Regions from separate parts of the Litorilituus sediminis genome, predicted to be linked through region 2. Evidence: predicted binding sites of a transcription regulator. Region 2 holds the regulator's gene; the other holds the start of a gene.
The links. The regulator sigma-54, encoded in region 2, starts transcription at its own class of promoters, with help from an activator protein. The targets are predictions, from matches to a motif close to GTTGGCACGNNNNTNGNNT.

Region 1: a site for sigma-54 is predicted at 9,906-9,924, ahead of EMK97_RS05580 (GSCFA domain-containing protein). Genes of this name have one in related genera too.

Annotation. Positions count from the first base shown of each region.
Region 1 is NZ_CP034759.1:1,230,025-1,246,141, reverse strand. It holds gene flgL (flagellar hook-associated protein FlgL) at 1-662, shown strand, start outside; gene EMK97_RS05625 (flagellin N-terminal helical domain-containing protein) at 788-1,603, shown strand; gene EMK97_RS05620 (flagellin N-terminal helical domain-containing protein) at 1,803-2,615, shown strand; gene EMK97_RS05615 (flagellin N-terminal helical domain-containing protein) at 2,813-3,625, shown strand; gene EMK97_RS05610 (flagellar protein FlaG) at 3,736-4,191, shown strand; gene EMK97_RS05605 (flagellin N-terminal helical domain-containing protein) at 4,439-5,251, shown strand; gene fliD (flagellar filament capping protein FliD) at 5,465-6,829, shown strand; gene fliS (flagellar export chaperone FliS) at 6,865-7,290, shown strand; gene EMK97_RS05590 (hypothetical protein) at 7,316-7,648, shown strand; gene EMK97_RS05585 (motility associated factor glycosyltransferase family protein) at 7,707-9,866, shown strand; gene EMK97_RS05580 (GSCFA domain-containing protein) at 9,978-12,095, shown strand; gene EMK97_RS05575 (GNAT family N-acetyltransferase) at 12,092-12,682, opposite strand; gene EMK97_RS05570 (DUF4910 domain-containing protein) at 12,707-14,077, opposite strand; gene EMK97_RS05565 (formyltransferase family protein) at 14,079-15,134, opposite strand; gene hisF (imidazole glycerol phosphate synthase subunit HisF) at 15,137-15,898, opposite strand; gene hisH (imidazole glycerol phosphate synthase subunit HisH) at 15,891-16,117, opposite strand, start outside.
Region 2 is NZ_CP034759.1:2,993,697-3,009,813, forward strand. It holds gene mgtE (magnesium transporter) at 1-910, opposite strand, end outside; gene EMK97_RS13270 (HPr family phosphocarrier protein) at 1,096-1,374, opposite strand; gene rapZ (RNase adapter RapZ) at 1,391-2,245, opposite strand; gene ptsN (PTS IIA-like nitrogen regulatory protein PtsN) at 2,310-2,762, opposite strand; gene hpf (ribosome hibernation promoting factor) at 2,782-3,069, opposite strand; gene EMK97_RS13290 (RNA polymerase factor sigma-54) at 3,104-4,609, opposite strand; gene lptB (LPS export ABC transporter ATP-binding protein) at 4,672-5,430, opposite strand; gene lptA (lipopolysaccharide transport periplasmic protein LptA) at 5,417-5,998, opposite strand; gene lptC (LPS export ABC transporter periplasmic protein LptC) at 5,982-6,557, opposite strand; gene kdsC (3-deoxy-manno-octulosonate-8-phosphatase KdsC) at 6,554-7,099, opposite strand; gene EMK97_RS13315 (KpsF/GutQ family sugar-phosphate isomerase) at 7,099-8,064, opposite strand; gene EMK97_RS13320 (calcium/sodium antiporter) at 8,079-9,065, opposite strand; gene mlaF (phospholipid ABC transporter ATP-binding protein MlaF) at 9,359-10,189, shown strand; gene mlaE (lipid asymmetry maintenance ABC transporter permease subunit MlaE) at 10,189-10,965, shown strand; gene mlaD (outer membrane lipid asymmetry maintenance protein MlaD) at 11,025-11,498, shown strand; gene EMK97_RS13340 (ABC transporter substrate-binding protein) at 11,491-12,252, shown strand; gene EMK97_RS13345 (STAS domain-containing protein) at 12,256-12,549, shown strand; gene EMK97_RS13350 (BolA family protein) at 12,585-12,848, shown strand; gene murA (UDP-N-acetylglucosamine 1-carboxyvinyltransferase) at 12,933-14,198, shown strand; gene EMK97_RS13360 (FAD-binding protein) at 14,281-15,954, opposite strand; gene EMK97_RS13365 (PEP-CTERM/exosortase system-associated acyltransferase) at 15,988-16,117, opposite strand, start outside.

The DNA.
Region 1 (16,117 bases), 1.8 Mb from region 2:
CTTTTGAAAAAGTAAGCAACAATATTGGCGATTTTCTGCCAAGCTACAATACCAATACTTCAGGTATTGCCGTGAGTAAAGCGGTAATTGCCGATCGCGGTGCCTACGATGTTGCCGCTAACCCGCCAGATTATAACTTTAATTTTGCTAGTGCCACAGATTTGACGGTTACCGACGGCAATGGTGCTGTTGTCTTTAACACTACAACGTACACTCCTGGGCAAACCATTGCCTTTAATGGCGTTGAAGTACAGTTAAACGGCAACCCATTGCCGGGGGATGATTTTGACATTAGTCCACAAGAAGAAGTGTCTATATTCGACACCATTAAAAGTGCCATTGAGTGGATGCAGGTGGGAGCAAACCCAGCTAACCCAGAGCAACATGCGGTTGATTACGATGAGATTTTAGGTCAATTAGATCAAGCTTTAAACCATATTACAGGGCGACGTGTAGATGCGGGTGTAAGATTAAAACTTGTTGATAATCAAACATCTAATCACGCTGATAGTGAACTGTACCTAGCATCTGGCCGATCTAATATCGAAGATTTGGACTTTGCCAAAGCCGTAGCTAAGTTTGAGCAAACCCAGGTGTCATTACAAGCGGCACAGCAAAGCTTTGTGCAAATTAAAAATTTAAGTTTATTTAATTATTTGTAGTAACTGATTTGTATGTTGGCATACAACATGCATTGATTATTATGAATACAATTTAGAGAGTGTGCGTGGTTCCAAAACGATATTGTTATCTAAGAACCACAACCTAACAATTAGGAGAGATAACAATGGCTTTAATCGTCAACAGTAATATTGCATCGTTGAACTCACAACGTCAGCTTGCTAATTCAACCAATGAGCTAAGTACCTCGTATGAACGTTTATCTTCTGGTAAAAGAATTAATAGTGCCAAAGATGATGCCGCGGGTTTACAAATTTCAAGTCGTTTAACCTCACAGGTTAATGGTTTAAACCAGGCATCACGAAATGCTAATGACGCCATTTCTTTGGCGCAAACCGCTGAAGGTGCCTTAAATGAATATACTAACACGGTACAACGTATGCGTACCTTGGCGGTTCAAGCGTCAAATGGTTCAAATACCGAAGCTGACTTAGTCGCACTAAATACAGAATTTACCGAGTTAGAATTAGAATTAGATAGAGTGGCAAATGATGCCAGCTTTGGTGGCGTGAATTTACTTAACGGTACATATTCAGCTAACTTCCAAATTGGTGCTGATGCAGGGCAAACTATTTCTATCACTATCGCTGCTAACTTCTCTTCTGCGACGGTTGGTGCTTCAGGTACGATTACTAACTTTGATGGTGCCCAATCACGTATTACTGATTTAGATTCAGTATTAGCTACGGTAAACAGTACCCGAGCTGATTTAGGTGCTAAGCAAAACCGTTTCTCAAGTGTTATCCGTAGTAACGATAATGCCGCAGAAAACGTTTCAGCATCACGTTCACGTATTGAAGATGCAGACTATGCTGCAGAATCTGCACAACTAGCACGAAACAGTGTTTTACAGCAGGCGTCAAGCTCAATGTTAGCGCAGGCTAATCAGCAACCTCAGATTGCATTATCACTACTTCAATAGTAAAGATAATCAAAACTTAATTAATTTATAAGTTTTAATTTTTAAATAAATCATAAGCTTACCTTGGTTTTTGCCAAGGTGAGCTTTTTTTCGTTAAAAAAAGATTAAAGTTATTTTTTAGCTAACCGATAACAATGATAACCGCGGTAAATTCATTAGCTTATTTACTGTATTTATTGAATTGATTGAGGGCTTCAACATGGCTTTAAGTGTAAATAGTAATATAGCGTCATTGAACTCACAGCGTCAGCTGGCTCGTTCTACTAATGAATTAAATACCAGTTATCAACGTTTATCATCAGGTAAGCGCATTAACAGCGCAAGAGATGATGCTGCTGGTTTACAAATTTCAAGTCGTTTAACGTCACAAGTTAATGGTTTAAATCAAGGTTCACGTAACGCCAACGATGCTATTTCTTTAGCACAAACTGCTGAAGGTGCGTTAGATGAATACACAAATACAGTACAACGTATGCGTACACTATCAGTACAAGCGTCAAATGGTTCAAACACCGAAGCTGACTTAGTGGCACTAAATACCGAATATACTGAGCTAGAACTGGAACTTGATCGCGTTGCAGCACAAGCATCATTCGGTGGTACCGATCTTTTAGATGGTACTTACTCTGCTAACTTCCAAATTGGTGCTGATGCAGGTCAAACCATTTCAATTTCGATCACGCAAAACTTCTCATCAGGCAATATAGGTGCTGCTGGTACCATTACAAGCTTTGATGGTGCGCAATCACGTATTACTGATTTAGATTCAGTATTAGCGACAGTGAACAGCACACGTGCAGATTTAGGTGCGAAACAAAACCGTTTCTCAAGTGTTATTCGTAGTAATGATAATGCCGCTGAAAACGTATCGGCATCACGTTCACGTATTGAAGATACAGATTATGCTGCAGAGTCTGCAACCTTAGCACGTAACTCAGTGTTGCAACAGGCCGCTAGCTCAATGTTAGCTCAGGCGAATCAGCAACCTCAAATTGCATTATCTTTATTATAAGTAAAAGTGCTGTTGTATTTAATTATTGAAATACAACAGCTTTTTATTGATTTGCACGAAAAAGATTAAAAAGTGTAAAAAAAGACTAAAGAAATAAATTTGTCAGTCGATATAAAGATAACAGCAACAGAACTAGCAAGTTATATTGCAAGCTTAGTAAAGAATTATTGGATACTAATATCCTATAGGGGCATCACATGGCATTATCAGTAAATAGTAATATCGCTTCATTGAACTCACAGCGTCAATTAGCTAACTCAACTAATGAATTAAATACCAGCTACCAACGTCTATCATCAGGTAAGCGTATTAACAGCGCAAGAGATGATGCGGCAGGCTTACAGATTTCAAGTCGTTTAACGTCACAGGTGAATGGTTTAAATCAAGGTTCACGTAATGCTAACGATGCGATTTCTTTAGCGCAAACTGCAGAAGGTGCGTTAGACGAATATACTAATACTGTTCAACGTATGCGTACGTTAGCGGTACAAGCGTCTAATGGTTCAAATACTGAGGCTGATTTAGCAGCACTTGATACAGAGTACTCTGAGTTAGAATTAGAGCTTACTCGTATTTCTGAGCAAGCTTCATTTGGTGGTACTTCATTATTAGATTCTACCTACTCAGCTAATTTCCAGGTGGGTGCTGATGCAGGTCAAACTATTTCAATCAGTATCAGTGCAAGTTTCTCTGCAACGGCTATCGGTGCTGCGGGTAACTTAACAACCTTTGCTGATGCGCAATCAGTTATTACTAACTTAGACAGTGTACTAGCAACGGTAAACAGCACACGTGCAGATTTAGGTGCGAAGCAAAACCGTTTCTCAAGTGTTATTCGTAGTAATGACAATGCCGCAGAAAATGTTTCAGCATCACGTTCACGTATTGAAGATACTGACTATGCAGCAGAATCAGCAACTTTAGCGCGTAATTCAGTATTGCAACAAGCGGCTAGCTCTATGTTAGCGCAGGCTAATCAACAGCCACAAATTGCGCTATCATTATTATAACAGTGATGCCCTAATGCTAATAAAAGGGCACTCACAGATGAGTGTCCTTTACTCGTTAAGCGATTAGCAAATATTAATGCATAGGGATTAAGTAAGGTAAGAGGTTCATTATGTCTACATCGGTAATAACATCTCAAAGTGTAAATGTTAGTGCGGAGCAATCAGCATCTAGACAAGCCTTGCCAGAGCAAAATGTTGAACAGGGTGTTCAGCGCACAGAAGACGCTTCCGTTGTTTCTTTACAGCAGTCAAATGTTGAAAAACTCTCTGTTATCGAGCAGGCTAAACAAGCAAATCAAGTTAAGCAAGAAGAAGAGCAGTCAAAAGAAAACATCGAAGAGGCCGTTGAATCTGTTGCTAGTTTTGTTAACTCAGTGAGTAAGAATGTTGACTTTTTAGTTGATGAAGATTCAGGCCGAACCATAATTAAAGTGGTTGATGTCAAAAGCCAAGAGCTTATTCGACAATTTCCATCAGATGAAATCATTTCCATGGCAAATCGCATTAAAGAGCTACAAGAGCAGATCACTAGCAAAACCGGTTTGTTTCTCGATGAGAATGTATAAGCAATAAATCACAACACTGTATATGTTAAATACTAAAGCCAGTTTCTGGCTTTTTTTGTTTTTAAAGCCTCATGTATTAGCTAGAGAGCAACAGAGCTAGCTACCATCTTTTCCAAACTTGCGATTTATTAAAAATAAATTAAAAAAAGTCTAAAGCTTTTCTTAACCAGGTCGATAAAGTCAATAGAACAAGATATATCGTTGTCATTTGACGATTATATTTAGCAACAGATTAAAGGAAAGTATTATGGCCTTAAGTGTAAACAGTAATATCGCTTCATTAAACTCACAGCGTCAATTAGCAAATTCAACCAATGAGTTAAATACTAGCTATCAACGTTTGTCTTCTGGTAAGCGCATCAATAGTGCTAAAGATGATGCGGCTGGCTTACAAATTTCAAGTCGTTTAACGTCACAAGTTAACGGTTTAAATCAAGGTTCACGAAATGCTAATGATGCTATTTCTTTAGCGCAAACCGCAGAAGGTGCTTTAGAAGAGTACACAAACACTGTACAACGTATGCGTACCTTAGCTGTGCAAGCGTCAAATGGTTCAAACACTGAAACAGACTTAGTGGCACTAAACACTGAGTATACTGAATTAGAGTTAGAGTTAACGCGTATTTCAACTCAAGCCTCTTTCGGTGGTACAGATTTATTAGACGGTAACTATGCTGCTGAATTCCAAATCGGTGCTGATGCGGGTCAAACAATCTCTGTATCAATTACCCAAGATTTCGCTTCAGCAACTATCGGTGCAGATGGCTCGTTAACTTCATTTGATGGCGCGCAATCACGTATTACTGATTTAGATTCAGTACTTGCGACGGTAAACAGTACCCGTGCCGATTTAGGTGCGAAGCAAAACCGTTTCTCAAGTGTAATTCGTAGTAATGATAATGCTGCTGAGAACGTATCAGCATCGCGTTCACGTATTGAAGATACAGACTATGCGGCTGAATCAGCTCAACTAGCTCGTAACTCAGTATTACAGCAAGCAGCTAGCTCAATGTTAGCGCAAGCGAATCAGCAACCACAAATTGCATTATCGCTACTATAATTAAATAGTCGCACAGTGCAGGGAAAGGGCGACTAAATTAGGTCGCCTTTTTTGTTTGAAAAAACTATGATAGTAGTAGCGCTGTTTCATCAATATTAAAGCCTTGGTTGGCATAAATATTGAATTGGTGAACAGTTGAAACGCGTTTAGCTGCTATAAACAAAGTCGCTAAGTAAATAGCAGACTATTAAATGAGTAAGTGTTGGAGTAATTATGGCTAGTGTAACTTCATTAGGTATAGGATCTGGTATAGATTTAGAGGGGCTTGTTACGGCATTTATCGATGCTGAAGCAATTCCAACAGAAATTCGCCTACAAGAAAAAGAAGAGCGCCTAACCTTAGAGTTATCAGGTATTGGTAGCTTTAAATCCGCCTTATCAACCTTTAATTCTACCCTGGAAAAGTTAGCTAAAGATGACGCCTTTAATCAGCAAACGGTCAGTGTATCCACTGAAGATGTAGCTGTTACCACCAACGGCTTTGCTAGTAATGGTGAGTTTGCAGTTGAAGTGTTTCAAATAGCGCAAGGAAGTCGGCAAAAGTCTGCTTCCTTTACTAGCTCTGCCGACACGGTTGGCTCAGGAACATTAACCTTTACAGCTGGAGCGAATACTTTTGATGTTGCCATTGATGGTGCTGATGACTTATCGGCAATTCGAGATAAGATTAATGAGCAGTCAGGTAACTTTGGTGTAACGGCTAACATTATCAACAGTGATGCGGGTTCTTATTTAATTTATACCTCAAGTATAACAGGGTTAGCCAATAATTTGACGGTGACTAACTCTGATGCTTCTTTGGATAATATTTCCACGAATAATACTGTTGAGCAATCAGCAACGAATGCCATTATAGAGGTTGATGGTAACCGTGTTATTAAAGACACTAATGAATTTAAAAACCTTATTGAAGATGTCACTATTACAGCAAAGAAAGTCAATGTCGGCGCTCCGGCAACTTTAACTATTGCACAGGATGAAGCCAATGGTCGTGAACTCATAGATGAGTTTGTTAATGGCTTTAATGCCTTAATGGACAATATTACTGGCTTAGGTGCACCTAAGTTAGGCCGATTAGCATTTGATCCTAATGTGCGTCAGGTCAAGCAACAGTTAACAGACATTGTGATTAATAGTGTGACTGGCTTAACAGGTGATTTAGAGTCGTTAAGTGACATTGGTATTGAGTTAAATAAAGAAGGTAAATTAGAAGTTAGTTCGTTTAGTACTACCTCTTTACCCAGTGGTGAAGAGCGATTAACTGCGGCATTAAAAAATAATTTAGATCAAGTTGGCGAGATATTTGCTTCTACTGATGGTATTGCAACGCAAATGACTGCTTTTATTGACACCTATACAGATTCTGACGGAGTTTTAACCTTACGAGAGTCTAGTCTAAATGAGCAGATCTCTGGTATTAGCCAAGAATGGGAAGATTTAGAGCAAAGGTTACGCTCTTATGAGGAAACATTAAGAAAACGCTTTACAGCGCTTGATGCAACCATAGCCCAATACAATGCTACCGGAGATTATGTGAAGTCGTCATTGGCAAATATAATTGGCAATAACGATGATTAATATCAGTAGTTAGTTTATTAGATGAGGTAAACCTTATGAGAACGAATTTAAAAACTTACCAAAATGTAAATAGAGAAAGTAGCTTATTGGCTGCTGAGCCGCATACAATTATTTTAATGTTATTTAATGGTGCCTTAGAGAGTATCGCCTTTGCTAAAGGTGCGATTGAACGCAAAGACTTTACCGTTAAAGCAGAGAAAATTACCAAAGCCGTGAATATCATTAATTCATTACGTGCTTCATTAGATAAAGAGTCACAACCGCAAATTTCGGCAAACTTTGATGCTTTATATGAGTATTGTGCCGATCGTTTAATGAATGCCAGTGCGACGTTAAATGTTGCTATTTTAGATGAAGTGATTGGCTTGCTTAAGCCGCTCAGAGATGCATGGGCAGAGATGTCTGAAGAGAGCAAGGCTGAAGGCCACAAGCTATTGCGCGAGAAAGAGCAACAGCTTTAAGTTAAGCAAATAGAGTTGAACTTGAATGTCTGATGTAACTTCTAGGCAAATAGATAAAGTAAGGCAGCTAACGCAGCAGGCAGCGAATGCGGTAGTCAACGATGATATATCGCAATGCAGCACCTTACTCGAGCAAAGGCAAGAGTTACTCGTCTTACTTGAACAAACTATCCAAGATAAAGCCGTGGTAACGCAAGCGGCTAAAGAAGATTATATTGCCTTATTGCAGTGGATTTTGCAGTTTGATGCCAATGCCATTAAGCTGCTTAGTGATAGTAAGCAAACTACGCTAGAGAAATCGAGTCAGCAGTCAAAAAATAAATATGCGCTAAAACAATATCAAGCGAATTTTCGATAGCTTTTACCCGTGTTGCGCATTTATCATTTCATTTTCACTTTCCAAAAGGTTTTTTGTCGTGGCGAAATCTATACCTACACAAGCTGAGCTTGTGGCTAAAATTGAAAAACTAGAACAAAAAGCACAACAGGTTGAGCAGCGCCTAAAAGGCCAATTACACAGTGATGATATCGAAGCAAACCTGCAACGCATTGCTGATAGAATGTCATTGCTTGCTTGCAATGAAGATATGTTGTTAGCTCAGTTTGAAGAAAATCTAAGCACTTTTGAAGAGTATTTTCCTGATATATATCAGGTGATAAAAGATCATAAGCCAACACGTTATTTTGTTGAGATAGTTGATGGCTTTGCCAATATTTTTGATGAAGAAACCAAGCAGCATATTTATAAATATCCTGCTTACTTAATGGCAACGGCTCAGTTAGAGCAATATCAAAAGTCACCACAATCAACACATTCAACCTTTGAAATGAATGAGGAAAATAAAGGCAACTTTATTCATAGTAAGCACTTAAATGAAGTGCTAAAGGTACTTCATCGTCGAACTGACGCTGAAAATTCGCCAAATAAAGGACTACCTAACACGCTAGGCTCATTAGTCATTTTTGGTGCTGGTTTAGGCTATCATTTAGAGTTGCTAATTGCACAACATACGATTCATAACCTTTATTTAATTGAACCAGAGCTAGATTTATTTTATGCCTCACTTTATACCGCCAATTGGCGTTATATATTTGAATACCTAGACAGTCAAAAGTGTAATTTACACCTGTCTCTTGGTATTCAAGATAATGAATTTTTTGACGACTTGCTATATCAGACATATCAAAATGGTCGCTATGATGTCGTTAAGACCTTTGGCTATGTACATTATCAATCGCCGTCAATTGAAACCTTATTATCCATATATAAAGCGCGCTTTTATGAAATGATTCAAGGTTGGGGCTTTTTTGATGACGGTGTTATGTCACTGTCTCATACCTTATCAAACCTAAAATTAAATGTGCCATTACTGAAAAAGTCTGCGCAAGATAATGACAAGCATAAGAATATTCCAGTTTTTGTTGTTGGCAATGGTCCTTCATTAGATCAAACCATAGAGTTAATTAAACAATACCAAGATAAAGCCATTGTTATCAGTTGTGGCTCGGCGCTGAGCGCACTAAAAAATTATGGCATCAAGGTCGACTTTCATTGTGAGCAAGAGCGAACTATTCCTGTTGCTGAAAAGGTTAAAGAGTACGGAGATGCTGAATTTATTAAATCGCATGTGCTATTAGCGCCTTCCACCGTACACCCAGAAACCTTTAAGTTATTTGATAGGGCAATTATGTGTCCTAAATCAAGAGAGCCATCTACTGATATTATTGTTAATGATGAAGTGGGTAAGGAGCTATTTGAACCGACGGTTTATATTAACCCAACAGTTTCAAATACTGCGATTGCCATGGGGTATTTTTTAGGCTTTAGAGAGTTTTATTTGTTTGGTGTTGATTTAGGCCATAAACAAGGCGGTCAACACCATAGTTCTAAAAGCATTTACTATGATCAAAATGGCGAAGATTTGTCGCTCTATTTTACCGAAGAGTCACAAATTACTGTGCCGGGTAACTTTGGTGGCGAATTTGTCTGTAATGACTTTTTTAATATGTCACGCACTATGATAGAAAAATTATTACAGTCAAGAAGTGGTATTCGCTGTGTTAATTTAAGTGACGGCGCTAAAATTGCCCATGCGCAACCGGCTAGAACTATTGAGCTAACAGAGCGTGCTTCCATAGATAAAGCCTCTTTAGTTGATGATATATATCATCATTCAGCATGGTTTGATAAAGACTATGCCTTGTATCAACGTGTGATTGATAAAGTTGACGTAGCTAAGTTTAAAGAGATCTGTCAACAGCTTGCTGACATCATTGCTAAACCTATTACTAGCGTTGCTCAAGGGGTTGAAATGCTGAGAAAGCAATCGTTAGAGGCGGCAAAATTAGAAGTAGGCCCTTATACCCATTTCTCACTATTGCTTGATGGTACTTTATTGCATTATCAAGCCATGTTAACGCGCATTTTATATGAGGCAAGTGATGAAGATACTGCCATTAAAGATTTTAATGAAGCGGTTGTGCATTATCAAAACTTGCTGGCAGAAGCGCCAAGTTATTATCAAGAAAATTATTTAACCCCGCATATTACCTCTGCAGACTGGTGGAATGATTAGCTAAGATTGATTTTGGTGTAACTAAGATTGAACTCCCTTTTTGGTATAACTATTGCTTACTCTTAACTTAGCTTAAGGTAGTCAAGTTATTATCAAACTGGGAGTGATATTATGTCTGGAAATGAGTTACGACAAGAAGAGTTAGTAGTTGGTGATTATACCTACGGTTTAATGCCAAATGCCGATAAAGAAGTATACAAATTATTTGAACACCAGTTTGGTTATCAAGACACTATTCAACGAGCACGTGCTGCTTATCAAAGAGAATCAATAGCAACCCCACTTGCTGATAATCATATCCATGTTTTAAGAAATCACTTTCCGCCTGAGCTTTGTCAGTCGTTAATTGAGGAATATGAAAATAATAGTACTGGTATTCAACACCCTTCGGTACTTGAAGTACTATTACCCCAAGTTTTTAATGATGCCTTAGATGAACAAATTCGCTCTTACTTTAACAGTGAATACTGTATTTTTTGGTGGTCAATTTATAAAGTTGAAAACCACAATGAGCAAGAGTATTACTATACAAAGTGGCATTGTGATGGTGGTCCTGAAAACCACTTAAAAGTAATTACCTATTTAAATGGTTATGAAGAACATGGTAGCGATACCAGCTATCTAGATATTGAAGCAAGTAATGCCCTGAAAAAAGTGGGTTACTTGTTTAATAATATGGAAGATAGAAGCACAGATATTTCGCCGTTATGTCAACATTTTGATATAAACTTCAACCCGCAGTCGGTTAAGCCAAATACTGGTGATACCATATTATTTAATCCTAACCAACTTGCTCATCGAGCTATGCCGCCTAAAGTGGGCAAGCCAAGATATGTGCTGAACTTTTGTTTACTACCGAGTGAAGTTCATTGGAAAAAAGTGGTGGAAGAGTTTTTCTTTCCTGCCTATGAATGCCAAGACTTTAGGGACTTTGCTGATATAAGCAAGCGAATCACATTACAAAGTAAAAAGCGCCAAGCTCATATTGAAGTAGCACTTGGTTATCAAGTGGAAAACTTTGAGCATGTTGAATTTTTGCTAGCCAATATCATTAAAGATTTATCAACGGCGGTCTTTGTTGCTAAGCATATTCAACGACAAGATCCTAACTTAAGCGAATGTGAAACCGTTTTCGCGTTAATGCGTTATGTTAAAAAGGTGATTTTAGCACAATTATCTGCTGAGCAAGTGATGGAGCCACGATGGTTATCTGCTCTATCTGATCTTGCTGACTATGAAAAAACGGTTATTGACAGCATTGGTCGTTACGCTGTTAACAATAAGCCAGATCCACTTGCAGTATTTTGGCCTAACCCTAGTCATGAAAAGTACCCACAATCTAAGTTTGATATGCTGCCCTTTGTTAAAAAGCACCCCATTATGGATATGGATACGCCAATAGGCTCGGCGGGTAGTTGTTTTGCCTTTGAAATAGCAAAGTATTTTCAGCAAGAAGGCTATAACTATGTCATTACCGAGCGTAATGACAACCCTTATTCAGGAGTGCAAGTAGATGGTTATCAACCTGGCGATACTATCGCCAAATTTTGTGCTAACTATGGCATTTTATTTAATACGCCAAGCTTTTGTCAGTTGGCGGAGAAGGCATTCGGTCAAAGAAGCTTTAATAAATTGTTATTTCAATCGCCAACGGGACATTATTTAGATCCTTATCGCGAGAATGTTGTCTTTAATTCACCGGAAGCCTATTTGGCTGATTATGAGCAACATATTGATGCAGTTAAACAAGCATTTCTACGTTGTAAGGTATTTGTGGTGACGTTAGGGTTAAATGAATGCTGGCAGCTACAAGACGGTACGGTAATGTCTCGTAACCCACGAGAAAACATGTACCACATGGTGAAGCATAGAACGCTAACGGTGGAAGAAAACGTTGCTAATATCCAACGCTTTTATGACATTATTAAAGCTCACAACCCTGATTTTAAGCTGATAATTAGCGTATCTCCGATTCCGTTTTTAGCAACGGGTAGGGCAGATGAACAGCACATCATTAGCGCGAATTGTCATTCAAAGTCAGTGCTGAGAGTCGCGGCAGATCAACTGGTTGCCAGTAATGAAGATATGTACTACTTACCTAGTTATGAGCTAGTGACTGAATGTATTCAAGATGCTTGGGAAGAAGATACCCGCCACGTAAAATCAACGACCGTGGCTAAGGTTGTAGGCATGTTCAAAGAAATCTTTGTTAAGCAAGAAGAAAGCTAGCTAATAGCAATTGGTATAACGTCTATTTGTACAATTTTGTCTGCTTGATTGTTAAACAGGCAAACTTGTACTAAATCACAGGGCTTACCATTAAAAGTGTAATGGTTTGCTAAAACGCCATCACTGACATAACCTGCCTTAAGAAAAGCCTTAGTACTGCCTACATTGGCTTTATATGCACCAGCACAAAGTTTACGTAATTTTAACTGCTCAAAACTGTATTGTGAGATAAGTGCAATGGCTTGCGTGGCTATGCCTTTGCCCCAGCTGTCTTTATCACCAATAAATAGGCTCACATCACCAATATTATGATGGGGGTTAATGGGACCAATTTTTATATTACCTATGTGCTTATCGTTGCTTTTAAGGCGAATAGTAAACAGGTGCTCGTTAGGGTTCTCTAATATGCCTTTGATAAAACCGATTACGCTTGCTAAGTCTTGTTGATAAAAACGAGTTTCCAAATACTGGTTAACAAGTGGGTCATTGAGCCATTGCACGTATTCGTCGCTGGCATCGTTTTCACTAATGGTTTGAAGATAGACATCGGCTATGGCATTACTGGTGATCTTTATTTGCTTAGTCATAACGGCTCTTTGCTACTTTTTAAGTTAGTTATTTTCTTTTATTAATAAGTTATTCTCTACCCACAATTCAAGGTATTGATAAACCCCTTCAACAGGTAGCTGATATTTTTCTGCCAATTGCGCAACATTTTGTTTGGCTTCTATCTCTCTTGGCAAGCAGTTCATTAGCGTATTCCAACGGCCAGACAGTGAGCTATAGTCAACGCCAGAGCTGTCAACTTGCGGTATTGACTTATATAAACCGTAGGCCGATAAACACACTAAGCCGTCAAAGTTACGTTGATACGTTTGCTGATACTTAGCCTCAGTGGCAATGTTACCGCTTTCGCATAGATATTCGTTAGGAGATGAAACAGTACTTTCATTTTTTTCATAGCTAGCAATAATATCTAGTACTAAATCAACACTATCTTGCAGTGCTTGTTCGCACAGGGTCTCTGGGGTATCTAAATCAGTGTGATATTGCTTAAATGGCCAACGGGTTAATGAAATGGTTGGAATATTAAAAGGTGGTGCTTCAAATACGGTTTCATCGTTACCGTAAATGGTGCGAAATGCACCTTGCTCAAAGGTTTGATAGCGCTTTGTAAAGGCATTCTGTGCCGCTAAATCTAATGCACTATCATCATTGTAGCTACGCTGTAAGCGCATATCAGCTTTATTACCCACTGATTTCAATAAGATACAACCAGTTAATTTTTCTCTTTCCTGTTTTGTTAGCTCATTAAGCCAAAACATCGGGCCGTGTAATTCAGGGGCAATAATGACGCGGTAACTGTATTTTAGTTTTGCTTGCTGTTTTAGCGCTTGTATTACCCTGATAGCAACGGCACAGCCAGAAATATCGTCATTGGCTTGAAAGGGATGACAATTGTGACCATTGATAATGATGGTTTCATCACTTTGCCCCGGTAGAAAGTAGTCCAATACTTTCATGGTACTGGCGCTATTTTTGGTTTCTAGTATTACTTGATAATTACCGCTTGGTAAGTTTTGCTTTATGTTATCTGGCATGCAAAGCGCCCAGCTAATTTCATTGGGGCGATATAAGTTTTGCCATTGATAGGGTATTGCATCAGGTAATTGTTCACAGCTGATAAGATGTTGATTAAGCTCGGTTAACGATAGCTCACCGCTAAAGCTAGGTGAAAGGATAGCAACACCTAATGGTGATGTGCAGGCATCATAGATTAACTGCTCGTTGTGAAATATTTGCGCCTTAATAACGCGCCAAGCATCAGGAATATACCAACCATTAAGGCTTTGATTTGAGGCGTATTCATGTACAGTAAAATTAAGCTCAGTTTGGTAAACGGGTATTGATTCATCGTTGCCTGAGCCGGTTATCGAGTAGCTAAAAGGAAACAGCTTTTCAACTAATGATAAAACACTCATATTAATCCTTAAAGCCTGTGCCATCGATAACCACTTGATAACTTAGTGCTTGCTCAAGTTCAGCTTGCGGTGTGTGTAATCTCATACCTTCTTTTAATTGATTTTTTACGCAGTTACCTTGCTCATTTTCAATACTTATCAGTTCAATAAAGCCATCTGTTGCGGCAACAACAATACTTGTGGCGGTTTTACGTATTATTAAGCCCTGAGCAAACGGGTGCATCGGGGCTATTAGTTGGCCTGTTTTACTGTATAGCGTAATGAGCTTAACAGCTTTTAAACGTACCTTTTGGCCATCAATAAAGGTTGCTGCACCTATATAGGGGGCACTAAAGCCCTGAATAAAAGAGACAATGTCTTTCGCCTGCCATTGCCAATTAATAAAGCCTTGCTTATCGGTTCGTAGTCTTGGCAGGTAAAGGCGGTGGCTGTTGAGTGTTTGATAAGGAGTATGCTGTAAAGGCTCACCTTGCTTAAACTTTTGAGCGAGAGACGCTATAAACACTTTTCCTTGCGCAACATTTTCTTGAAAGTAATCATCAGGCGTTACGGCATTATCACTGATGGTAAAGTTGTGCTGAGCTAAGATATCACCTTGATCTAGCTCAGTGGTGATTTGCTGGAAAAAACAGCCACCTTCTTTATTGTTATTAAGGAGTTGCCAAGTGTAATGAGCACCACCTAAATAATGCGGGATAGGAATGGCGTTGATATTAAACATACCAAAATTAAATTGCTCAATAATATGTTTTTGAAACACCCAAGCAGGGCCAAAACAAATAGCCATGGCTTGTGCTGGAATGATGTGATTTAACTCTTGCGCTGTTAATTGATTAATATCTGCAGTGCTATGTAAAGCAATACTATTTTGCTGACAAAACTTCGCTAGGGTGGTAGCACTTAGAACTAATGGCTCATCAAGGTGACGAAGTGCGGCAATAATGCTTACTTGGTAGTTTAGTTGGCGAAATATTTGCGCGCTCGCCAGCATAAGGTCGCCACCACCAATTAATACGATATGTTTTAATTGGGCAAAATTACTGGTTGCTTGGCTCATAGTTACACCTTTTTAAACGCAATATTATAATTTGTGAGGTAGTTTTTCGCGCGAATGGGGTTACTGTCTGAAAAGTTGAACAAGCTACCACAACCGAGTGCGCTAACATCGGTTTCAATAAATGCTTCACGTAAATGCTGATAATCACCACTGCCACTACAACCTATAACGGGCACATTAGCAATTAGCATGACTTGTTTTAACAGCTCAATATCAAAGCCTTGCATCATGCCATCATGCTCAATTGACTGGATCATAAACTCACCTGCACCGGCTTGTTGGCAGTTCTGTATATGTTCAGTTAGGCTGATATTTTCCAGTGTTTTTCCGCAGTGGGAATAGACTTGGTACTCACCTGAAGTTGAGCGTTTAACATCTATGCTAACAATAACGGCTTGCTGGCCAAACTTATCGGCAACTTGGGTGATTAATTCGGGCTTGCTATAAACGCTAGAATTAATAATCACTTTATCAGCACCTTTATTAATAAGATAACTGGCATCGTCAAAGCTATTAATACCACCGCCGACGGCAAGTGGCATAAAGCTTACTTCTGATATTTGCGTGATTAGGTTAGCTAATTGCTCTAGGCTTCTGTTGTCACGGTTTATATTAAGTAGTACCAGCTCATCCGTGTACTGAGAGTTGTAGACGCTAGCGCTTTTTACTGGGTCGCCAACATTGCGCCAACTGTCAAATTGACAGGTTTTTACTAGCTGCTCATCAAGTAGAAGCATCATAGGAATAATGCGTTTTTTAAGCATGAAATTCACCGTCCCATTCGCAAAAGTTTTCTAATAGCTGCATACCATTTTTTTGGCTTTTCTCCGGGTGAAACTGCACGCCTATCACGTTTTTATTGCCGGCAACACAGACTAAATCACTGCCATAATCCGTTGTTGCAATAATATTATCGCCGCTGAGACACTCCATATGGTAACTATGGACAAAGTAAAAATCTCTCGTGTCTTTGATATCGGCAA
Region 2 (16,117 bases):
CTACAGCCATTAAAGCTGTGATTAAGTTAACACCTAACCAGAGTGAGCGTTGTTTAGTACTTTTAATTACTGGGGCAAAGGTGTCGGCCTCGTCATCTAAACCCGCCATACTCATCATGGAGTGTTCAGCTTCTTCACGGATAATATCGATAACATCATCTATGGTAATACGACCTAATAAATGGCCTTCTTCATCGATAACAGGTGCGGAAAACCAGTCATGACGTTCAAATAGCTGTGCGACATCTTGCTCGGTCATATCTGCTTGTACCGCCTCTACCTCATCATCAATAAGAGTAGAGACAATAACTTCAGGCTTTGCCGTCACTATGGCGGCTAGGGAAACGGCACCAATAAAGTGGTTATTGCGATCAACCACGTAAAATGAATCGGTTGATTCAGGCAGTTCACCTTTTAAACGTAAGTAACGTAATACCACATCAACACTAACATCGGGACGCAAGGTAATTGTGTCGGTGTTCATGATACCGCCAGCGGTATCTTCCTCATACGATAGTGCAGCTTCTACTCGACTTCTATCTTGTGAGTCCATCGAGTTGAGTACTTCTTTGTAGACACTATCAGGCAGTGTTCTAAGGACTTCAGCTAAATCATCAACGTCCATGCCTTCTGCAACAGCAGCCAGCTTTTCCGGACGCATACTTTTTAAGATGCCTTTACGAACTTCTTCATTAAGCTCTTCTAGTACTTCACCGTGAAAGTCTGGATCAATTAATTGCCACAGTACGGGTCTGCTTTTAGCGGGTGAAGATTCGAGAATAAGAGCAAGATCATAGGCTGGCATGTGCTGTAATAATTTACGCACATAGACAAACATACCACTACCAAGTGCTTCGTTAACTTGTTGTAGTCTTTGCTGATTGTATTCTTGCTCTGTAGTTTCTGGCATAGCGACTCTGTTTATTAATAACAACTAAGGCGTTGCTGTAACGGAAAAGGAAACAGGTTTAGCAATCGAAATATCCTGTGATTGCTGCTACTTGGTATTGAGCTTAAGTTTATCGTAAGTCTGTGGTTTTATCAGCATTTTTCTTTGCTGGCTAATGCTGCAAGGCGGTTTTTTGTTCGAAGGGGCTATTCGCTTTCGTCAAATTTATCTGAAATTAATTGGCATATTTCCGTGAGAGCTTGCTCGGCATCCTCGCCGTGGGCAGTAATATTCACGGTTTTTCCTTTACCGCCAGCGAGCAGCATAAGTGCCATGATACTGCTCGCATCTGCTTGTTTGCCATCAAGCTCTAATGTGATAACTGAGCTGAATCTCTGACTTAGCTGGGCAAGTTTAGTTGCCGCTCTAGCGTGTAATCCTAGCTTATTGCAAATAGTAACTTGTTGGCTCACTTGGTTTGTCATCACACTTTTTCCTAAGCTAGGTTGACTTTAAATCTATATCTCGGTGGTGACTTTGAATGTCGTCACGTTCCTTTTTAAAGTTGCTGGCGAGTAATTCAGCAATATAAACAGAGCGATGTTTGCCACCGGTACAGCCAATGGCAATGGTGACATAACTGCGATTGTTACGTTCAAGGTGAGGCAACCAAGTCATCATAAAGCTATTAATTTGCCAGACAAATTTAGTCACTATCGGCTGGCTGGCGAGAAAGTCTTTTACTCCCTGATCTAACCCTGTTTTTCCTTTAAGGTCTTTTTCCCAAAACGGGTTAGGTAAGAAGCGGGCATCAAAAACATAATCGGCATCAACGGGAATACCATGCTTAAAGCCAAATGATTGGAATACTAACACCATAGAGCCAGTTTTCTTACCTAATATCCGTTCTCTAACTAAATCAGCCAGTTGGTGTGGGCTTAATTGACTGGTATTGATATAGAGATCGGCACTGGTTGAAATAGGCTCTAACAGCTTTCTTTCTAGAGCAATAGCTTGATCTAAGGCGATATTTTCTTTGATAAGAGGATGTAAGCGTCGTGTTTCGCTAAAACGGCGAATTAAATCATTATCGTCAGCATCTAAATACAGAGTGGTAACATTAACCGCATTGGGTAAATAGCCGATAATTTCGGGAATATCTTGTGGATCGTTAGGTAAATTACGCACATCTAGGCTAACGGCGACAGTTTCATAGTCGTTAATAACAGTGTGAGTTAAGGCCGGTAGTAAATTGACTGGAATATTGTCAACGCAATAATAGCCGAGATCTTCCAACACCCGTAACGCAACTGATTTTCCTGAGCCTGAACGGCCGCTAACAATAATTAATTTCATAGCAAGATATGCCTGTATTTACTTGATTAGTCTGTACTAATACCGTTAGTAATAGCAATTTAATTTAACTGGCTTGCTGGATAAGGTCATATAGCTGCTTATCGTTTGAGCATTTGCGCACTTGCTTAATAGTTTGTTTATTACTAAACAGTTTTGCAATACATTGCAAGGTTTCTAAGTGTTCTTGGCAGCTATCTTCTGGTACAAATAGGCTGATAAAGACATCAACATCGCGGTTATCTATGGCGTCAAAATCGATCGCTTTTTCGGTTGTAATAAGTACTGCGACCGCTTTATGACTATTGCTCAAGCGACCATGTGGAATAGCGATACCGTTGCCAATGCCTGTGCTACCCATTTTTTCTCTATCAAGTAAGCTATCGAGTAAGTCACTTGGATCAGCATTGCCTATTTCAACGGCTGCAAGCTGACAAATTTGTTCTAATAGGCGCTTTTTGCTTGTCACTGGAACTGCACAGGATGTGCAGTTCAGTGAAAGAATTTCTTGTAATTTCATAGTTTAAATAAGAAAGGAATTAGTGACTCGCTACTTTACCTTTGTGCTTAAGAATTTGGCGATCTAGCTTATCTACTAAGGTATCAATTGAGGCATACATATCAGCATTTACAGAAGACGCGAATACTTCACCACCCTTCATATGTACCGTTGCTTCTGCTTTTTGATCCAGTTTTTCTACAGTTAGAATAACGTGAACGTTATTAATTTGATCAAAGTGACGTTCTAATTTGGCAAATTTTGTATTGACGTATTCACGTAATGAGTCGGTAAGTTCAACATGATGACCTGAAAGATTAATTTGCATAAGTCGTATCCTTTTTTGTTTTTGAATTAGTGTTCTACAATAAACTTTTACGTTGATTTGACGGTGGGATTGCCAAAGACTCTCGGTACTTGGCAATGGTACGTCGCGCTACTTTAATGCCTTGTTCAGCAAGTAAATCAGCCATTTTACTATCACTTAATGGCTTGGCTGGTGTTTCGGCTAGTATCAGCTTTTTAATTAATGAACGAATGGCTGTAGATGAGCATTCGCCGCCATTTTCAGTGCTAACATGACTTGAGAAGAAATATTTTAGTTCGAATATACCTCTTGGCGTATGCATGTATTTTTGTGTGGTAACACGGGAAATAGTCGATTCATGCATATCAACGGCTTCGGCAATATCATTAAGCACCATAGGGCGCATAGCCTCTTCGCCGTGCTCTAAAAAGCCTTGTTGTCTTTGCACGATACAGTTCGATACTTTAAGTAAGGTATCGTTGCGTGATTCTAAACTTTTAATGAACCATTTCGCTTCTTGTAAATTAGCGCGAATAAATTGCCCATCAGTTGAAGACTTCATAGTTTTAGTCATGGCAGCATATTGCTGATTGATAGACAGTTTAGGTGCTGTGTCTGAATTAAGCTCAACAACCCAGCGACCATTTTTCTTTTCAACTGATACATCAGGGATAACGTATTGATCATCGCTTTTAATGACGGCATCGCCAGGTCTAGGGTTAAGGCTTTGAATTAAGCGCATAACTTCGCGTAGTTGATCTTCTTTAAGCTTAGTTTTACGCATTAATTGGCGATAATCGCGATTGCCTAATAAATCAATATGATCGTTAATGATTTGCTTACTTTCTTTTAAGTAAGGGGTCTCAGGATCAAATTGATTTAGCTGTATGGTTAAACATTCGGGAATTGAGCGTGCGGCAACGCCAATAGGGTCGAACATATTGATGCGTTTTAATACCGCTTCCACTTCATCAAGTTCAATGTCTTCTAAACCGACACTTTCAAGAATATCTTCGCTGGAAACCGTTAAGTAACCAGCATCATCAACCGCTTCTATGATAGCTGTTGCGATAGTTTTATCGGTATCTGTAAATGGAGTTAGCTCCATTTGCCATAATAAGTGATCTTGAATAGAGTCGGTGGTTTCCCCTTGATAGGTATAATCATCTGCAGGACTGCTGACAGCGCCTGTATTTGATACGCCTGCACTATAGCTTTCTTCCCAAGTGGTATCTATGTTTAACTCTTCAGGAATATCGCTTTTCTCCATGGCTTCAGTCGTGCTGATTTCATCAATACTGGCAATGGCTTCATCTGTATCCTTGCTACTGGTAATATCTGAGCTAGCTTCTGCGGAAAACGCTTCTTCTAAGTTATTCTGCTCGGAATTTACTTCCCCTTGTTGGCCTTCTTCAATTTCAAGCAAGGGGTTACTTTCAAGCGCTTCTTGGATTTCTTGTTGCAACTCTAACGTAGATAACTGCAACAGTTTTATTGCCTGTTGCAGTTGTGGAGTCATTGTTAATTGTTGTCCAATACGGAGCTGTAGTGTAGGGCGCATCTAGGTGTTACTTTTTCCTAATCTTATATTCTAATTCTTGTTGTCACACTTTACATTGCTAACTATAGCGTGAATTGTTCGCCAAGGTATACATCTCTTACCTTCTGATTAGCAAGAATTTGATCTGCATTGCCTTCTGCGATTATTTCTCCATGACTGACAATATAAGCGTGTTCACAAACGTCCAATGTCTCTCTAACATTGTGGTCAGTAATTAAAATCCCTATGCCTCTTTGCTTTAAGTGTATGATGATTTTTTTGATGTCGCCAACCGAAATTGGGTCAACACCAGCAAATGGTTCATCTAATAGGATAAATTCTGGATCAGCTGCCAGCGCTCTGGCGATTTCCACACGACGTCTTTCACCACCAGATAAGCTCATACCTAAGTTATCTTTTATATGACAGATATTAAATTCTTCAAGTAGGTGCTCTAACTTTTCAGACTTTTCTTGGCTAGAAAGGTTTTTACGCGTTTGTAAAATAGCCATAATATTTTCAGTCACGGTGAGCTTTCTAAATATAGAGGCTTCTTGCGGCAAATAGCCTATGCCTTGCCTAGCTCTTTCATGCATTGGCGCAAGTGTTACATCGTGATCATTGAGAATAATTTGACCATGATCGTTGGGCACTAAGCCGACAATCATATAAAAGGATGTCGTTTTTCCTGCACCGTTAGGGCCAAGTAAGCCAACAATTTGCCCTGATTCTACTTGCAAGCTAACGCTTTTAACTACCTGACGACTCTTGTAAGACTTGGCTAGGTTCGTTGCAATCAGTGTTGATTTACTATTGTGCGCTGATGAGCTATTGCTTGTCACTATTGTCGCCTTCTTTGTCTTGCTTTTCTTTCTTGGCTTGCTGCTTTTTAATGACGTTGGGCTGCAAAATAGTCGTAACAGTTTCGTTGTTATTACTTTCAGCTTCTAGCTTTTCGCTTAAGGTGTTGTAGGTGATTTTACTACCACTTACTTCACTACCAGCTTGTTTGACCAAAGCATTACCCGAAACTGTAATGGTATTAAGTTCAGGCTGATATTTTATTTCATCTGCCTGTAAGCTAATTAAACTGCCATCTTCAAGTTGCTGTTGAAATACCGCTGGCTTGCCTTTGGCGATATAAATGTCAGCTTTTTTAGCACTTTTATCGTCTTTATCACTGAATACCTGCACAATATCAGCGGTAATTGAAATCGAGCCTTGGCTGATTTTTACATCATCTAGGTAACTAGCTATTTTGTTTTTTAAGTCAGCAGCTTGTCGTTGAGATTTGATGGTAATCTCTTGTTCTAGATCTTTTTTCGCAGCCAGTGCTGTTGTGCTAAGGGCAGCGCTTGTTAATAAGCATAAGCTCACTAGTAAAGCTGAAGTATTAAAGCGATTGTTCATGATTCTCTTTATAAATTGTGCGTACATGCTCAGTTAATGTCATTTGTTTAGTGTTGAGATCTATAATCAAACCTGAGCCATACATGGTAAAATCTTTGCCTAGCACCATGACGGTTTGCTCTGAGCTAATTATATTCGTGGTTAAATCCAGTTCTAAATATTTGCAATGTATTTCTTCTACAATGCTATTTATATCAGTAGCTTTTAATCGTACCCGATGATTTAACACTACTCTATTGTCTTTGTATAGTGTTGCCTCGTTTGCACTTAACTGCCAAGGCTCGCTATTGTCTTTAGGGTGCAAGGTATAATTCGGCAGTTCAAAGTGGGTTACCGCTAAGCTAGAGTAATGTTCCATGCGATCAGCTTCAATGGTATGTGAAAGCTGGCCGGCATCGGTATAAATATTACTCTTTAGGGTTTCGGCAATAAAATCAGGTGAAAGTTCATCATCGATAACATCTTGCTGTTCAACTAAAGCACTACGCCATTCGATAATGCCATAGGTTATGGCACTTAAGAATAAAACAAATAATGCTAAGCTGTACAAGCGGTTCATATACTAGCGCCCGCTGCTTGTGCCAAGCTACCTTGGCATTGCATGATTAAATCACATACTTCACGTACAGCACCAAAACCACCACGGGTAAAGGTTATATAATCAGCATTGTTGATTACCTGCGGATGAGCATCGTTAACACTAATACCTAAGCCGCATGCCATAATACAGGGTAAGTCAGGTACGTCATCACCTATATAGGCTATTTCATCCGTTGCTAAGTTTAACTGTTCTGCTAATGCTTGTAGTGCCGGTAATTTATCTTCTTGCCCTTGAATAATATGTTTTACATTCAAGGCTTTCATCCGATTAGCAACAATGGCTGAATTTCTGCCGGTGATAATGGCAACATCAACACCGCTAGCACCAAGTGCTTTAATGCCAAAACCATCTTTTGTGTGAAAGGCTTTTAGCTCTTCGCCATCATTACCTAAATAAATTCTGCCATCAGAAAAAACGCCGTCGACATCGCACACGAGCAATTTAATCGTTTTGGCTTTATTTAGTACTTCTTGTGGCACATTGCCATATAAGGTATTCATTAAAGTACCCCAGAGCTAAGTAAATCATGCATATTCATTGCGCCAACAGGTTGGTTCTTATCATTAACAATAATTAAACCATTAATCTTTTTGTCTTCCATAATTTTTAGCGCTTGCGCTGCCAGCATTTCATCACTTGCGGTGCAAGGAGATTTGGTCATAACGTTAGCAATATTATCTTGATGTATATCTATTTTGGCATCGAGAATACGGCGTAAGTCGCCATCGGTAAATAAACCCACTAGAGTATTTTCATTATTAACAACCGCGGTCATGCCTAAGCCTTTTAGCGACATTTCAACAAGCGCGTCTTTAATAAGCGCTGATTCTTGCACTACAGGTAGTCTATCCCCTTGATGCATAATATCACTTAAGCGTAATAATAATCGCTTGCCTAAGCTACCACCCGGATGCGATAGGGCAAAATCATCGGCGGTAAAGCCTCTGGCGTTAAGTAGAGCTACCGCGAGTGCATCACCCATGACTAAGGTTGCCGTGGTACTTGATGTTGGGGCTAAGCCTAATGGGCATGCCTCTTCAGCAACGTTAATGCAAACATGGGTATCGCTTAATTGAGATAATGTTGATTCTGTATTACCTGTCATGGCGATTAATTTGGCACCTATGCGCTTAATTACCGGAATGATTGCCAGTACTTCATTTGTTTCACCAGAATTAGAAATTGTTAAGACAACATCATCACTGGTGATCATGCCTAAATCACCATGACTGGCTTCACCTGGATGAACAAAAAATGCAGGTGTGCCCGTACTGGCTAAGGTGGCAGCAATTTTGCCGCCAATATGGCCTGATTTGCCCATACCGATAACAATAACGCGACCTTGGCATTGATACATAAGTTGGCAGGCTTGCTCAAAGCTATCGTCAATGTATTGCAGCAAGTCAGCAATGGCTTTTTGCTCAATGTTGATGACATTTTTGCCGAGCTGTTTAAAGTTATGCATAGTAAAAACCAACCTTAGTTATTATTTAACTGACCAAAAAGTAAAAATTGATAAGCAACAAAGCTCAGTAATAGCAATGCACCTTTGGCGCGAGTAATTCTAAAGTAACCAAACTTTCGACTAAAGCACAGTACAAAGAGTAATAAGGTGACACCTAGCATATAAGGGGCATCACGTGTTGAGGCCAGCGCATTAATATTGCCTGGGGCAATAACACCCGCTAATGATAAAACCGCTAAAATATTAAAAATATTAGAACCAATAATGTTGCCTAGCGCTAAGTCATCTTCTTTTTTCAAAATACTCATAATGCTTGCCGCTAGCTCTGGCAAACTTGTACCTATGGCAACTATGGTGAGGCCAATAACTAAATCACTGACGCCAAAGGTTTTAGCAATAAAGACAGATGAGTCAACTAAATAATTAGCGCTAATAGGTAAAATGATCACGCCGACAACTAACCACATAATGGATAGTTTCATATCGACGGCTTCTGCCACTTCTTGTTCTGCTTCAATCACTAAAGGGTCATCGCTTGGTTTATCTTTAGTGCGTCTTAAGGTAATAACAAGTAGAGCAATGATATAAATAAAAAAGCCTATCATCAGCTCAACTCCTTCAAGGAAACTAAAGTGTTGATCGAGTAGTATCCAGTAGGCGAATGCCGAAATAATGAGAATTAACGGTATTTCTCGTTTAACGGTTTGTGATGACACGGATAAGGGTTGTAATAATGCTGTAATACCTAAAACAAGGGCAATATTGGTGATGTTGGAACCGATAGCATTACCTACAGCTAGATCAGGCGAGCCTTGTAATGAAGCGGTTGCTGCTGTCATCATCTCAGGAGCAGAAGATCCCATAGCAACTATGGTTAGGCCGATAATCATAGGTGAAACACCAAGATTACGTGCTAGTGATGAGGCGCCAAAGACAAATTTGTCAGCACTCCATACTAGTGCGACTAAGGCAACGACTAAAATAAAAACTTGTTCTAACATGTATTACTCCGCAAAGGATACCAATTCTCATTGGTACAAGGGTAAATTGTCGCTGGTTGTGAACCAAAAAAAAAGTATTTAATGCTTTGTTAGTAAAAAAAGTCTTATTTTGCCTTACTTTTAGACAGTCAAACCATTAAAAATGATCACTTACTTACAATTGAGAAGAGTTTTCTTACATTTATTCTAGGTATATTGAAGAATTTCTAATGAACAATTGTTGTTGCTCAGGTAAAATCGACAACAATTGAATAACCTCTACAGCGCCGCTATAAGACATTGACGTTACACACATGATAAATTCGGATACTTCAGCCAATTTAGTTGAAATTGAAAACTTAACCTTTAATCGCGGTGAACGGGTTATTTACGATAATATTAGCCTAAGCATACCTAAAGGCAAAGTGACCGCAATTATGGGCCCTAGTGGCATAGGTAAAACCACCTTGCTCAGGTTGATTGGTGGCCAACTTAAGCCAGATAGCGGCAATATTTATTTTGCTGGCAACAATATTCCACAGTTATCTCGCAAGGCGTTATACGAAACACGAAAGCGCATGAGTATGTTGTTTCAAAGTGGTGCGCTTTTTACTGATATGAGTGTTTACGACAATATCGCCTTTCCTATTCGAGAGCATACTGATTTATCGGAAGCATTAATTGAAAAAATAGTGCTGATGAAGTTAGAGGCAGTTGGTTTACGTGGCGCAAGACATCTTCATCCTAGTGAGCTTTCTGGCGGTATGGCGCGCCGCGTCGCCTTAGCGCGAGCGATAGCATTAGATCCAGAATTAATTCTTTATGATGAGCCGTTTGCAGGACAAGATCCTATTTCTATGGGGGTGATTGTTCGTCTTATTCGCGCTTTAAGTGATGCTTTAGGTTTAACTTCTGTGGTTGTTTCCCATGATGTGCCAGAAGTGATGAGTATTGCTGATTATATTTATATTGTTGCTGAGCAAAAAATTATCGGTCAAGGTACACCTGAACAAGTGAGGCAAGATTCATCTGAACTGGTAAAACAGTTTGTTCAAGGTCAAGCTGATGGTCCTGTGCCATTTCATTTTCCTGCTCCTGAATATGGTAGTGAAATGATTAAATCAGGCAGCAAGGGAGGCAAATGATGCAGCAATTAATTCGTTTAGGTAGGCACACCATTGCCTTAATCAGTGGCTTAGGGCGTGCGGTATTATTGTTAGTTTCATCGCTAACGCATGTACCTAATGTTCGTAAAGGTACGCCATTATTGATGCAACAGCTTTATAGTGTTGGTGTCATGTCACTGATTATTGTGGTCGTTTCAGGTGCCTTTATTGGCATGGTACTGGCGCTGCAAGGTTATACTATTTTGGTTGGTTATGGTGCAGAAGCCAGCTTAGGTCCTATGGTTGCCTTATCGTTATTAAGAGAACTTGGCCCTGTTGTTGCCGCTATACTGTTTGCTGGTCGAGCAGGTTCAGCTCTTACCGCTGAAATTGGTTTAATGAAAGTAACTGAGCAGTTATCTAGTTTGGAAATGATGGCGGTAGATCCATTACGTCGGGTGATTGCGCCACGTTTTTGGGCTGGCTTTATTAGCTTACCTTTATTAGCGGCAATTTTTTCTATGGTGGGTATTTTAGGTGCTCATTTGGTGGGGGTTGACTGGTTAGGTGTTGATGGCGGTACTTTTTGGTCTGTTATGCAAGATCAAGTGGACTTTAATAAAGATATTATGAACGGTGTCATTAAAAGTGTTGTCTTTGCTTTTGTGGTGACTTGGATAGCTGTTTATAAAGGCTACGATTGTGAGCCAACGTCGGAAGGCATTAGCCGAGCAACCACTGCAACGGTTGTCCAGTCTTCGTTATTAGTATTAGGTTTAGATTTTATTTTAACGGCATTGATGTTTACTAAATAAGTCAACATCTACATATAATATGCGGTTAACAGTGATTGTTTTAAGTTTTGGTGAATGACATGGTGTCAAAAAAAATTGAGTTAATGGTCGGCCTTTTTGTGGCTTTGGGTATTCTTGCCTTATTGGTATTATCGCTAAAGGTTGCAAATACGGGTATTTCTGGCAATGGGGCAAGTTATGATTTATTGGCTAAGTTTGACAATATTGGCGGCTTAAAGGTGCGCTCACCTGTTAAAGTTGGCGGTGTGGTTGTTGGTCGAGTTAGTGATATCTCATTAGATGAAGAAGATTACACGCCAGTAGTGACGTTAAAGATCTATACTCAATATAATAACTTTTCTGAAGCGACATCAGTGGCCATATTAACCTCAGGCTTACTTGGTGAGCAGTATGTCGGTTTGCAGCCGGGCTTTATTGATGAATCGTTAGATACATTGCAGCCAGGGGACTTTATTGAAGACACTAAGCCGGCATTAGTTTTAGAAGAGTTAATAGGTCAGTTTTTATTTAGCCAAGGAAGTGGTGATGAATAGCAAAAAAAAGAGAAATGTAATGCAATTGTTAGCTAAACCCCGAGCACTTATTGCCATAGTGCTTATGACTTTTGCTCATGGTGCTATGGCTCAATCTAGCTCAAGCACAGCGGTAAGTAGTTCAACACCAACAGTGATTGTTGACAAAACTAACCCATATTTAATGATTAAAGAAGTAGCAGGCCTTACCTTTAAACGTTTTGCTGATGAGCAAAAAGCGATTCAGGCTAATCCAAACATATTAAAAAATATTGTCCGTGAAGAGTTGATGCCTTATATCAACTACAAGTATTCAGCATTTAAAGTAATAGGTAAGCATCTTAAAAAGACAACAGATGAGCAAAGACGTGCTTTTGTGCCAGTTTTTCGTGAGTATTTAGTGACTTCATATGCACAGGTTTTTACCTTATATGATAATCAGCTTGTTGAGTTTGCGCCTGAGCGTGATTTTGCCGATAAGAAAATCGTTGCCGTTGATACGAAAGTGATTATGCCGGGCAGAGATGATATTGATGTATCGTTTAAAGTGCGTAAAAGTAAGAAAACTAAGCAATGGCAAGCTTATGATATGGTCGCAGAAGGTGTTAGCCTGCTTGACTCTAAGCAAGCCGAGTTAGGTAGTATTATCAGACAAAAAGGCCTGCCTTATGTCACCGAAATGCTAAGAAAGAAAAGTGAGCGTGATATTGTTTTTAAAGATAAAAAGAAAACAGAATCAGCACCAGCGGCTAATAAAAGTGCTGGGCAGGGCTAACAGGTGAAAAGTGTAACTTTTGCTGTGAATGGCAGCAATGTAAATGTTAGCGGAGAATTAACGCGGCATACGGTTATGCAGGTTGCTAATAAAGAGTTGAAAAGTGTCTTTAGCCATAATGCGGTTGAATTGGACTTTTCCCAAGTAACTCATGTTGACACCGCCGGATTAGCTTGGTTATTTTTGCTATTAGAACAAGCGGCTACTCATAACTGCCAGCTAACCTTTCAGGGTTTGCCAAAAAAATTAGATAAATTAATTGAACTCAGTGGTGTGCAAGGTTTATTGCCAGTATAAATGGCACCACAAAAGTAGTATTTTAGGAGAGTAAATTGGAAATTAATGAAATTGAAGCTTTAGTTGAAAAACTAATTAATGATGCCTTAGAGCTAGATGAACTAAAAGTGAAGTTTGACGGCTCACAATGCGCCATTATTGCCGTTGGTGATTTCTTTGAAACACTATCTCGAGTAAAGCGTCAACAAACGGTATTAGCTCCGTTATCTGAAGTGATACAAAACGGTACTATTCATGCTGTATCAGTAAAAACCTTTACTAAAGCACAATGGCAACGAGATAAAATGCTCAACGGTTAGTTTGACTAAAGCAAACTACAGATTTTTTATCTTTTGTGTATACTAGGTCGGTATTTTTAATTTTTTAGTAAGTAGTAAGTTATTTTGGACGCATTTAAAGTTATTGGTGGTAAACCACTACGCGGTGAAGTTGTTATTTCAGGGGCTAAGAACGCCGCACTTCCTATTTTAATGTCAGCATTATTGTCGAAAACCCCAATAGTTTTTTCTAATGTTCCCCAGCTCAATGATATTTTAACCACGGTTAAATTATTAGGACAATTAGGTGCTAAAACCCAATGGTTAGCTGATGATAAATTATCTATTGATGCTAGCACCATTGAATTGTGTCGAGCGCCTTATGAGCTGGTGAAAACCATGCGCGCTTCTATTTTAGTGTTAGGCCCTTTACTTGCTAGAATGGGACATGCTGAAGTGTCATTGCCTGGCGGCTGTGCTATTGGTGCTAGACCAGTTGATTTACATATTCAGGGCTTGAAGTTGATGGGCGCTGAGATTGAAGTCGAGAATGGTTATATTGTTGCGAAAAAGCAAGGTCGTTTATTGGGTGCCAATATCTTTATGGATACTGTCAGTGTTACCGGTACTGAAAACCTTATGATGGCGGCAGCCTTAGCAGAAGGTACAACCGTGATTGAAAATGCTGCCCGTGAGCCAGAAATTGTTGATTTAGCCAATTGTCTTAATGGTATGGGGGCAAAAGTATCTGGTGCAGGTACTGATACCTTAACCATTGAAGGTGTTAGCGAGTTAAATGGCGAGCATTATAGTGTTATGCCAGATCGCATTGAAACAGGCACTTTCCTTGTTGCTGCGGCGGTAACTCAAGGACATATTAAATGTTTAAATACTGATCCAAGTTCACTTGAAGCGGTATTAAGCAAGCTACAAGAAGCCGGTGCTAAAATTACGACAGGTGAGGATTGGATTGAACTTTCAATGTCAGCTCCGGCCAAAGCGGTAAATATTCGTACTGCGCCACACCCAGCATTTCCAACTGATATGCAAGCCCAGTTTATGACCATGAACGTGTTAGCTCAAGGTACTGCGACGGTAATTGAAACCATTTTTGAAAATCGTTTTATGCACGTGCCAGAGTTGCAACGTATGGGGGCAGATATCTCTTTAGAGGGCAATACCGCTATTGTTAAAGGTGTTGAAGAGCTTCATGGTGCGCAGGTTATGGCGACTGATTTAAGAGCATCAGCTAGCCTAGTTATTGCAGGGTTAGTTGCTAAATCACCAACACAAGTTGATAGAATTTATCATATCGACCGTGGCTATTTACGCATAGAAGATAAGCTGCAAGCACTTGGTGCTGACATTACGCGCATTCGTGCTGATGCATAATAGCTAAAGCTATTTAACCTCAGGTTATTTAATAACAAGAGCAACCTATTTGTTGCTCTTTTTTTATGGTTATTTTTCTTGTTTATTTCGGGTTATATCTGCCCAAGCTTAATACAGCATTTGGATCTAGTACTTGTTTTAGTTTGTTTACTGTTTGCCAAAACGGCTGCTCTTTATCCAATAACCATTGCTGTTGATCTATGTTTAATCGATAAGGGACAAAACCTTTTTTAAGACCTTCAGTGACTAATTCTTTTAAACAATTATGAGCATCTTCAACCGCCTTTGGGTTGGTTAAATCAAAGACAATTGGAATGGTACTATCAACGCAATCATGCTTTAAGTTGGTAAAAGTGATAAAAGGCTCGATGTTGTATTTAGGGCAAGTCGTACGGATAAAATTCACATAATCTCGCATGATCGAGGCTTTCATAGTGATCAACGGGGCATACCAAAGTAAGCCACAGTTATCGTTACTTGGTGATAGCTCTTCAGGGTCTAGTTGCTCACTTTCAGGGTTTCGCCAGTAGGCAAGCTTTAAGGCAACTTTGTTAGGTCTACCTAACATGATGGCCTTACCCTTATCAAACGAGTCCATTTGTTGAGCAATCATAGTTAATATAGCCACTCGCTTGACTAACCACTTAGGTAAGGCGTTAATAAACTTATTTACTACCACTAGCACAGGGCTAGTTGAGTAAATTCGCTTGCAGGGAATTTGCTTAAAGAGATTATTGATTTCTGTTTTAACGGCTTTTACCACGCTTTTACTACCGTAAATACTACCAACAATAGTCCAGCTCGGGGTTTGCTGTTGTTTAGCCAATTGTTTGACATCGCTATCACTCATGACCTTGTGTTGCTCATTACCATTAGGGTTCTTAGCAAACATAGATAAAACACGACGTTGATCCATCAGGTTGATAGAGCCGACAATGCCTTCATAATCTTGCAGGGTTTTCCTAATAAGCGGTATGGCTTGCTCCATAAGCTCATCATCAGCAAGCTGGATAAAAAATGAGGTAAACGCGGGTTTTATTTTGGCAAGGCGAATGGTCATTTGTGTTACTACGCCAAAACTTGATTGCGTAAAAAGCCCATCTAAATATGGGCCTAAGCCCCACTTATAAGTTTTATCAACGACTTGCTCAGTGCTTTGATCTAAGGTATTTACCGCAGATTGGAAACAGCTGCCATCAGCCCAATAACCTTGAATGCTATTAACAGCGCTAAAGTGATCAGTATAAGGTGTTATGCCATAGCCGCGCTCTAATGCGTTCGCTAATATAGAGCAATCTGGGCCAGCACCAGTAACGGGAACCATATAAGGGTAGTCATTTTCGATGAGAAAATTACTGAGTTGCTGTTGAGTTACGCCCGGCTCTAGCGTTACTAAACCTAGCTCTTCATCAAAGTAGCTAATATTATTAAGTAAGCTGAGGTCGAGTAGAATAATATGTTCGCCGATTTCAGCAGGTTGACTTGTGCCATAACCCCAATTTTTCCCTGTGCTTACTGGGTATAAAGTAAAGCGCAGTTCGCTATTTGCTGACAGCTCATTTGCTAAGGTTAAAACAGCTTTGACATCTGTTTGCTTACTTACCTTTATGAGGGCAAAAATATTACGTTTCTTTTCTTGAAAATTTTCAAGCCCTTCAGTGCCTTGAAGGTACATTGCCAGTACTTCTGGCTCTGTTGAAATACAGGCGTTTTTTGATAATACACCAGTTAATAGTGTGAGTAATTGCTCTGACATGGAGACTCCATCAAGATTGGCTGTGCAGATAAGTTACATTAACTGTAATTCTCTTAGCTGTACGCAGATGTCCTTTTCAATTGTGTCATATAGGCTGCGAAAGCCAGGGGAGAGATTACTCATAAAAATATCAGGGTTGATATAATAAGGAGCTCTTAAACCG